DNA from 2 places in the Saccharopolyspora griseoalba genome. Region 1 is predicted to be linked to the other one. Evidence: riboswitches for the same ligand, from Rfam matches in the RefSeq annotation. Region 1 holds a riboswitch; the other holds the start of a gene.
What was found. Region 1 has a riboswitch for glycine ahead of gcvH (glycine cleavage system protein GcvH). Riboswitches for the same ligand answer to the same signal wherever they lie in the genome.

Region 2: another riboswitch for glycine. It lies ahead of gcvP (aminomethyl-transferring glycine dehydrogenase); the one in region 1 lies ahead of gcvH (glycine cleavage system protein GcvH).

Annotation. Positions count from the first base shown of each region.
Region 1 is NZ_JBHTCJ010000002.1:471,395-476,307, forward strand. It holds gene ACFQRI_RS06340 (YidH family protein) at 1-51, shown strand, start outside; gene ACFQRI_RS06345 (DUF202 domain-containing protein) at 55-375, shown strand; gene ACFQRI_RS06350 (L-serine ammonia-lyase) at 420-1,775, opposite strand; gene gcvH (glycine cleavage system protein GcvH) at 1,809-2,183, opposite strand; glycine riboswitch at 2,243-2,345, opposite strand; glycine riboswitch at 2,346-2,439, opposite strand; gene ACFQRI_RS06360 (PucR family transcriptional regulator) at 2,553-4,115, shown strand; gene ald (alanine dehydrogenase) at 4,281-4,913, shown strand, end outside.
Region 2 is NZ_JBHTCJ010000001.1:389,910-394,822, forward strand. It holds gene garA (glycogen accumulation regulator GarA) at 1-41, shown strand, start outside; gene ACFQRI_RS01755 (bifunctional nuclease family protein) at 418-894, shown strand; gene ACFQRI_RS01760 (MerR family transcriptional regulator) at 1,152-1,724, shown strand; glycine riboswitch at 1,953-2,054, shown strand; gene gcvP (aminomethyl-transferring glycine dehydrogenase) at 2,222-4,913, shown strand, end outside.

The sequences.
Region 1 (4,913 bases):
GCGGTCGTGGGTGTGATCGCCTGCGTCCTGCTCTTCGTCACCTGGGTCTAGCCGATGGCCAAACACCCGTGGGACCCGGGACTGCAGGTCGAACGCACCACCCTGGCCTGGCTGCGAACGGTCCTCGCCTTCACCGCGAGCTTGCTCGTGCTGCTGCGCCTGATCGCCCACCACAGCGTGGTGGCCGCGGTGGCCTGCACGCTGATCACACTTCCCGCCAGCGGGATCGTCGGCTGGATGATCTGGCGCAGGCACCGCTTCAGCGAACGCCGGCTGCACGCGAGCGCGCCGCTGCCGGGCGCGGCGTTGCCCGCCGCGACAGCGGCGCTGGCGATGCTGGCCGGCGCGACCGGCATCGTCTACGTGCTGTTCTGAGCCCGCGCTGACAGGAAGGTTCCCTTCCTCAGCTCAGCCGAGCGTCAGCACTCCACGACGTTGACGGCCAGTCCGCCGCGGGCGGTCTCCTTGTACTTGACCTTCATGTCCCGCCCCGTCTCGCGCATGGTCTTGATGACCTTGTCCAGCGACACGTAGTGCGTCCCGTTGCCGCGCAGCGCCATGCGGGCGGCCGTGATCGCCTTGACCGAGGCGACCGCGTTGCGCTCGATGCACGGGATCTGCACCAATCCGCCGATCGGATCGCAGGTGAGCCCGAGGTTGTGCTCCATCGCGATCTCGGCGGCGTTCTCCACCTGGCTCGGTGTGCCGCCCAGCACCTCGGCGAGGCCTGCGGCGGCCATCGAGCACGCCGAACCGACCTCGCCCTGGCAACCGACCTCCGCGCCGGAGATCGACGCGTTCTCCTTGAACAGCGCGCCCACCGCACCGGCCGCGAGCAGGAAGCGCACGACCGCGTCCTCGTCGGCGCCCGGCACGAACCGCGTGCAGTAGTGCAGCACCGCGGGCACGATGCCGGCCGCGCCGTTGGTGGGCGCGGTGACGACACGACCGCCGGAGGCGTTCTCCTCGTTGACCGCGAGCGCGAACAAGGTGACCCACTCCATGGGGTCGTCCTGCTCGGTCAGGGCCGCGAACAGCTCGGCCGCGCGCCTGCGCACGCGTAGTCCGCCGGGAAGATCGCCGGTGTTGCGGCACCCGTTGTCCACGCATTCGCGCATCACCCGCCAGATCTCCAGCAGACCGTCCCGCACGTCGCGCTCGTCCCGCCGGGACAGCTCGTTGGCCAGCATGACGCCGCTGATCGGCCGCCCCGATTCCTCGGTGCGCCGCAGCAGCTCAGCACCGGTGTGGAACGGCAGGGGAACTTCCGTGCGGTCGGGCTGGACCCGGTCGGAACCGGAGGCGTCCTCGTCCACGACGAATCCGCCGCCCACCGAGTAGTAAGTCGCCGAATCCAGCTCGGTCCCCGCGGAGTCGAAGGCGGTGAAGCGCAGGCCGTTCGGATGCACCGGAAGCGACCGGCGCCGGTGCAGGACGAGGTCCTGCGAGGTCGAGAAGGACACCTCTCGCGCACCGGCCAACCTCAGTCGGCCGGTGCGCTCGACCTCTTCGGCTCGCTGCGCTCCGGCCACCGGATCCACGGTCTCGGGGTCGTGCCCCGCCAGGCCGAGCAGCACCGCGTTGGGGCTGCCGTGCCCGTGGCCGGTAGCGCCGAGCGAACCGAACAACTCCGCTTTGACCCTGTCGACCTGCTCGAGCAGCCGGTTCTCGCGCAGCCTGCACCCGAACCGCTGCGCTGCGCGCATCGGGCCCACGGTGTGCGAGCTGGACGGTCCGATGCCGATCGAGAACAGGTCGAAGACGCTGATCGCCATTGATCTCGCCTCGTCCCGGGCTTTGGCTGGCGCCTACTCGTTGATGAATTCCGAGTACTGCTGGGCCGTGAGGGTCGCACCCGTGGCGGTCACGCGCACATCGAGCAACCAGCCCTTGTCGTAGGGGTCGGAGTTGACCACGGCCGGGTCGTCCACCACGGCCTCGTTGATGGCCACGACCTCGCCGGTGACGGGCGCGAACAGGTCGCTGACCGACTTGGTCGACTCGAGCTCACCGCAGGCCTGGCCGGCCTCGATCTGCTCGCCGACGTCGGGCAGCTGCACGAACACGATGTCGCCGAGCGCGTCGGCGGCGTGCTGGGTGATGCCCACGCGAGACACCTCGCCGCGGTCCTCGATCCACTCGTGCTCTTCGGTGTAGGACAGGTTGGTGGGCAGCGTCGACATAGCGGGAGGCTCCATGGCGTTGCGGGGGCGCGGTGGTGCGCCCCGGGGTTTCCGACTGGGCCTCCCCCTCTGTTGCGGAACCTGAGAGCTTCACCGCGGCCGTTGGGCGCGACTTGCACCGTGGGTGGCGCGTCGACGTTGACGAGCGCTTTCCAGAGTTGCCTCGCCCGCACGGTCATGGCTGCCTGAGAGTTTGCTGGGGAGATTTGCTCCTTCGGCGCCCTGCTCGAGGCAGGGGCTCTCCCGCACGGGGTCGCTGGCCGATATGCGATTGTCGATGTGCTCAGCAACGATAAACGTGCCAGTGCAGCTGTCAATGACCTGCCTAACAGTGCCCGGCAAAGGCACAGGTCGTCAGGAGGACCGGTGATGCTCGACGTCGGGGCGCTGGTCGAGCGGGTCGGACCGACCCTGCTGCGAACGGTGATCACCGGCGAACCCTCCGTCTGCGTCGGCGACGTGGTCATCGCCGAGCCGGGCGAGCCGGCCTCGGCCGCCGAAGGCGATCTGGTGCTCGGGATCGCGGTTGGCGACCGGCCGAGCGCGGTGGAGCTGGTGCGCCGCTGCGGCGAGCTGGGTGCCGCTGCGGTGCTGCTCAAGGCGCCCGTCGGAACCGACGAGCAGGTCGCCGAGGCCGCCCGTGATTCGGGGATCGGCCTGGTGGAGGTGCGGGCGGGAACTGCGTGGGCACAACTCGTGTGGTTGATCCGGGCGGCGATGGCGGGAACCGGCGTCGGCCAAGCGTCCGAGAGCACGGCCGATCCGGGGGTGGCCGATCTGTTCCGGCTGGCCGATGCGGTGGCCGATGTCGTCGACGCGCCGGTGACCATCGAGGACGCGCATTCCCAGGTGTTGGCTCATTCGGCGCGCCAAGACCTGACCGATCCGGCGCGCATCTCGACGATCATGGGTCGTCGCCAGCCCGACGACGTGTTGGCGAAGTTCCGCTCCCGCGGCACGTTCCGGCAGCTCACCAAGGGCAGTTCGGCGATCTTCGTGCCAGCTCAGCAGGACGGCACGCTGCCGAGGCTGGTGGTGCCCATCCGGATGGGCGGCGAGCTGCTGGGGTCGATGTGGGCGGTGGTGCCCGGGCCGGTCTCCGAGGAACGGGCCTCGGCCTTCGCCGACACCGCACCGCTGGTGGCCTTGCAGTTGCTGCGGTGGCGCGCGGTGGCCGACGTGCAGCGGCGGCGGTCCGCCGAGCAGGTGCGGCTGCTGCTCGACGGCGGCGAGGGCTGGCGGGCGGCGGCCAACGAGCTGGCCGTGCCCAACGAGGCGCACCGGGTCATCGCCATCGAGATCCCCGAGTCCGACGATTCCGCCGAGGGACACCGGCTGGCGCTGTGGGAGTGGATCACCCGCGGCGTAGGGCGGCGGCCGCTGGTCACCGAGGCCGGCGCGGTGCTGTACGCGATCGTTCCCGACCGAGCGCGCGGCGGCGGCTGGCCGGAGCTGCGCGAGGCGCTCGTGTCGCACGAGGCCTCCCCGCCGCCGTTGATCGCCGTGGGCACCGCCGTGGCGGTCGCCGACGTGCCGCGGTCGCGGGCGCAGGCCGACGAGCTGATCGCGCTGCTGCGCGCGGGACATATGCAGCAGCGCGTGGCGGTGTACGAGGACGTGTGGCACCTGCTGATCCTCAGCCGGATGGCGGGGGCCTCCACGGACGCGGGCGTGGGCTCCCTGGGACCGCTCCCGGTGTTGCGGGAGCACGACCGCGCTCAGGGGACGGAGTACCTGCCGACCTTGCACGCGTGGCTGCGGCATCCCGGCGACCCGCGACGCGCGAGCCGGGAACTTCGCGTCCACCCGAACACCTTCCGGTACCGGATGAAGCGGATCGGGCAGCTGGTCGAGGTCGATCTCGACGATCCGGACGTCCGTTCGGCGCTGCTGGTGCAGCTGCTGGCCGAGCGGTGGGCGCAGCACGGCTGAGCAGGGGAACCTTCCTGCCACTCGGCTGCCGAGGCGCCCGGTGACCGCGGGCGGCGGTTGTGCCGGTAGCACAAACGCCCCCGATCAATCTCATTGCGCGGGAATGATGCGCCGGGCCCCGGCTGGACCGATCGTTGTCCGTAACGGCAACGAAAGGACTCCACGGTGAAGATCGCAGTGCCTCGCGAAATCAAGAACAACGAGTACCGGGTCGCGATCACGCCGGCTGGTGTGCACGAGCTCACCGACCGCGGTCACGACGTCTTCGTCGAAGCCGGCGCGGGGGCCGGTTCGTCGATCCCCGACGAGGACTACTTGGCGGCTGGGGCCAAGGTGCTGCCCGCCGCCGACGAGGTGTGGGCAGAGGGCGAGCTGGTGCTCAAGGTCAAGGAGCCCATCGCCGAGGAGTACCCGCGCATGCGGCGCGACCAGGTGCTGTTCACCTACCTGCACTTGGCGGCCTCGGCGGAGCTCACCGACGCCATGCTGGACTCGGGCGTCACGGGCATCGCCTACGAGACGGTGCAGACCGCCGATGGCGGGCTTCCGCTGCTGGCTCCGATGAGCGAGGTCGCCGGGCGGCTCGCGCCGCTGGTGGGCGCGCACTCGATGATGCGGCCCAGCGGCGGTCGCGGCGTGCTGCCGGGCGGCGTGCCCGGTGTGCACCCGGCTCGGGTGGTGGTGATCGGCGGCGGCGTGGCCGGCCTGAACGCCGCGCGCGTAGCGCTGGGCATGGGCTCCGACGTCGAGCTGCTGGACACCAACGTCGACAAGCTGCGCGAGATCGACCGCGACTTC
Region 2 (4,913 bases), on a different contig from region 1:
TCCTGACCGGGCCGATCGACGGGGGCCAGGGCGGCCGCTGAGGTCGACCTCAGGGGGTAATCGACTACCGTCAGCGGGGCGGCGCCGCAGGGCGTCGCCCCGCTGACGCGTGAAGCAGCTGCGCGCCCGCGCGCGACCGCGCCCCGAATGCCGGGAATTTTCCGGCGGCACAAGCGGTTTCCACTGGGCGAACCGGGAGTTCGTGCGGTGTATCGTGCCGGGTGACGCTCAACGAGGAGCTGAGCCGGCGGTCCGGGCCGCGAGCCCGGACAACAACGATCGCGTTGAGCGGAGGACGGCCGCACCGCTCGCCGGGGATGGGCGCGTCCGCCGTATCGCGGGTAGCGTCGGAGGCGTCGGTGCGCGATCCTCGACGGGGAAGTCACGCTTCGGCGCGCTGGAGGAGGCGATGTGACGATGAGCAGCGAGATGCGCGTCGTCGGCGTGCGAGTGGAACTACCAGCCAACCAGCCGATCCTGCTGTTGCGCGAGGCGCAGGGCGAGCGCTACCTGCCGATCTGGATCGGGTCGGTGGAGGCCACCGCGATCGCCCTCGAGCAGCAGGGCGTGCGGCCCCAGCGACCGCTGACCCACGACCTGCTCAAGGACGTCATCGGTGCGCTGGGCAGGGACCTGGAGCAGGTCCGGATCACCGACCTGCAGGAAGGCACCTTCTTCGCCGAGCTGGTGTTCGACGGGGATGTGCGGGTGTCCGCGCGGCCGAGCGACTCGGTGGCGTTGGCGCTGCGCATCGGTGTGCCCATCCACGCCGACGAGTCGGTGCTGGACGAGGCGGGGCTGATCATTCCGGACGAGCAGGAGGACGAGGTCGAGAAGTTCCGCGAGTTCCTCGACTCTGTCTCCCCGGAGGACTTCCGCGGCGCCGACACGTGAGAAGCAGACCTCGACCCCTGGGGCGCTCGCCCCAGGGGTCTTCGTTCGCCCGTCGAAGTGTTGCCCGCAGCGCCCGCGCGTCGCGTTGACCCGGTCGCCGGGCGGGCCTACCTTCGAAGTGCGCGAATCGCCCCGGTGTGATTCAGCCGGTGGGCCGCCTCGGGCGGCATCGGCACAGTGTTCGCGGCGCTGGATCTCCACGGGTCCTAGCGCTGGTGATCGTCGTCGGCCGCGAGGCCGGACGAGGGGAGGCAGGCGTGGTCGAGGAAGCAGCCGAATCGAGTGCTGCGGAGCAGGGTGAACTGTTCGCCGACGCCTCGCTGCCGGACGAGCTGGTGGGCTACCGCGGCACGGCGGCCTGCCAGATCGCGGGCATCACTTACCGGCAACTCGACTACTGGGCGCGGACCAAGCTGGTCGGCCCGTCGATCCGAGGCGCCGCGGGCTCGGGTTCGCAGCGGTTGTACTCGTTCAAGGACATCCTCGTCCTCAAGGTGGTCAAGCGCCTGCTCGACACCGGGGTCTCCCTGCACAACATCCGAGTCGCGGTGGAGCACCTGCGCAAGCGCGGCGTTCAGGACCTGGCGAAGCTGACGCTGTTCAGCGACGGCACCACGGTCTACGAGTGCACCTCCGCGGAGGAGGTGGTCGACCTGCTGCAAGGCGGCCAGGGCGTGTTCGGCATCGCCGTCAGCGGCGCGATGCGCGAGATCAGCGGGACGATCCACGAGTTCCCGGCCGAGCGGGCCGACGGTGGCGAGAACATCGAAGCCCAGCTCACCGACGAGCTCGCACGACGCCGCCGCGAGCGCCAGGCCGAGACCGGTTGATCCTCGCCGGGGAGCACTGGCACCGCTCGGCGGCGCCTCGAGGTGCTGCCGCGGTGGCGGGAACCGGGGCCGAGGTGGGCTGACGGCTCCCGTCGCGGCCGAACCTCGTCGCCGCGGGTTCACCGCATCAGCGGAGCTCAACGGCTCCGAGCCGGTCGTCTGTTTGTGCGACAGGCGACATCGCGGGTCCGCAAGGCGCTGTTGATCGGGTAGCCTGACCGCTATCGCCGACCCCGTGCGGGAGAGTCCTGGACCGGCTTCGCCGGAGCAGGCGCCGAAGGAGCAAAACTCCCCGACAACCTCTCAGGCCACCTGGACCGCGCGGGCGAGATACCTCTGGAAAGAGGGTGCGCCGGACCGATGGTGCGCTCCGCCGACGGTGCAAGCCCGCTGCGAGCGGGTGAAGCTCTCAGGCGTTCGCTTCGCGGACAGTGACAGAGGGGGAGAGCAGCCCCGGCTGCCGCCCTTTGTTCGCCGTGATGATTGAGGTTTTGGCGATGACCGACGGTAAGCACGATCGCATCCCACTGGCCGCGCTGGAGCACGGACGGCCGTTCGCCGACCGCCACGTCGGGCCGATGCCCGCCGAGCTCGCCCGCATGCTCGACGTCATCGGCGTCGGCTCGCTGGAGGAGTTGGGCCAGAAGGCCGTCCCGGAGTCCATCCGCGAGGGCGACCTGCGGCTGGCGCTGCCGGATCCGGCCACCGAGACCGAGTCGCTGGCCGAGCTGCGCGAGCTGGCCGGTCGCTGCGACCCGCACACCGAGATGATCGGGCTGGGCTACTACGGCACCACCACCCCGCCGGTGATCCTGCGCAACGTGCTGGAGAACCCGGCCTGGTACACCGCCTACACCCCGTACCAGCCGGAGATCTCGCAGGGCCGCTTGGAGGCCCTGCTGAACTTCCAGACCATGGTCGCCGACCTGGCGGGCGTGCCGGTGGCCAACGCCTCGATGCTGGACGAGGCCACCGCCGCGGCCGAGGGCATGACCCTCGTGCGCCGCGCGGGCAAGAACAAGTCTCCGCGCTTCCTGGTCGACGCCGACACCCTGCCGCAGACCATCGCGGTCATCGAGACCCGCGCCGAGCCGCTGGGCATCGAGGTGGTCGTGGCCGACCTCTCGGGCGGTGAGCTGCCGGAGGGCGAGTTCTTCGGCGCGCTGCTGTCCTACCCCGGCGCTTCGGGCGCGGTGCGCGACCAGGCCGAGCTGATCGCGCATATCCACGAGCGCGGGGCCAAGGCCGTCGTGGCCGCCGACCTGCTGGCCCTGACGCTGCTGCGCTCGCCGGGCGAGATCGGCGCGGACGTCGTGGTGGGCTCCACGCAGCGCTTCGGCGTGCCGATGGGCTTCGGCGGTCCGCACGCCGGGTTCATGGCCGTGGCCAAGGGCATGGAGCGGCAGCTGCCCGGTCGGCTGGTCGGGGTGAGCGTGGACGCCGACGGCAACCAGGCCTACCGCCTGGCGCTGCAGACCCGCGAGCAGCACATCCGCCGCGAGAAGGCCACCAGCAACATCTGCACCGCGCAGGTGCTGCTGGCCGTGGTCGCCTCGATGTACGCCGTCTACCACGGTCCCGAGGGCTTGCGCGCGATCGCGACCCGCGCGCACCGGATGGCCGCGGTGCTGGCCGGGCAGCTGCGCCGCGGCGGGGTCGAGGTCGTCAACGACGAGTTCTTCGACACGGTCCAGGCCAAGGTCCCCGGCAAGGCCGACGCGGTGCTGGCCGCGGCCCGGCGCGAGGGCATCAACCTGCGCCGCGTCGACGCCGACCACGTCGGGATCAGCTGCGACGAGACCACCACCCGCGCGCACCTGGCCGGGGTGTGGCGGGCCTTCGGCATCCAGGACGGCGACGCCGACTCGGTGGACGCCGAGACCCCGGACGCGCTGCCCGCCGCGCTGACGCGCACCTCCGAGTACATGACCCACCCGGTGTTCCACACCCACCGCTCGGAGACCTCGCTGCTGCGCTACCTGCGCGCGCTGTCGGACAAGGACATCGCGCTGGACCGCAGCATGATCCCGCTGGGCTCGTGCACCATGAAGCTCAACGCGACCGCGGAGATGGAGCCGATCACCTGGCCGGAGTTCTCCTCGCTGCACCCGTTCGCGCCCGCCCAGGACGCCGAGGGCCTGCTGCAGGTGGTCTCGGACCTGGAGCAGTGGCTGGCCGAGGTGACCGGCTACGACGCGGTGAGCCTGCAGCCCAACGCGGGCAGCCAGGGCGAGTTCGCCGGTCTGCTGGCGATCCGCGCCTACCACCGCAGCCGTGGCGACTCCGGTCGCGACGTGTGCCTGATCCCGGCCTCGGCGCACGGCACCAACGCCGCCAGCGCCGTGATGGCCGGCATGCGGGTGGTCGTGGTGCGCTGCGACGAGCAGGGCAACATCGAGATGGAGCACCTGCGCGAGCTCACCGACAAGCACGCCGAGGACCTCGCGGCGATCATGATCACCTACCCGTCGACGCACGGCGTCTACGAGGACACCGTGCGCGAGGTCTGCGGCCTGGTGCACGACGCGGGCGGGCAGGTCTACGTCGACGGCGCGAACCTCAACGCGCTGATCGGGCTGGCTCGGATGGGCAAGTTCGGGTCCGACGTCTCGCACCTGAACCTGCACAAGACCTTCTGCATCCCGCACGGCGGCGGTGGGCCCGGGGTCGGCCCGATCGGCGTGCGCGGCCACCTGGCGCCGTTCCTGCCCAACCACCCGCTGCAGCCCGCGGCCGGTCCGGACACCGGCGTCGGCCCGATCAGCGCGGCCCCGTGGGGCAGCGCCTCGATCCTGCCGATCTCCTGGTCCTACGTGCGGATGATGGGGGCCGACGGGCTGCGCCGCGCGACGCTGACCGCGGTGGCCGCCGCCAACTACGTGGCCAAGCGGCTGGGCGCCTACTTCCCGGTGCTCTACACCGGCGAGGGCGGCTTCGTGGCCCACGAGTGCATCCTCGACCTGCGGCAGGTGAGCAAGGAGAGCGGCATCAGCGTCGACGACATCGCCAAGCGGCTGTCGGACTACGGCATCCACGCGCCGACGATGTCCTTCCCGGTCGCGGGCACGCTGATGGTCGAGCCCACCGAGAGCGAGAACCTGGCCGAGCTGGACCGCTTCTGCGAGGCGATGATCGCCATCCGCGCGGAGGTGGACAAGGTCGTGGCCGGGCAGTGGCCCGCCGAGGACA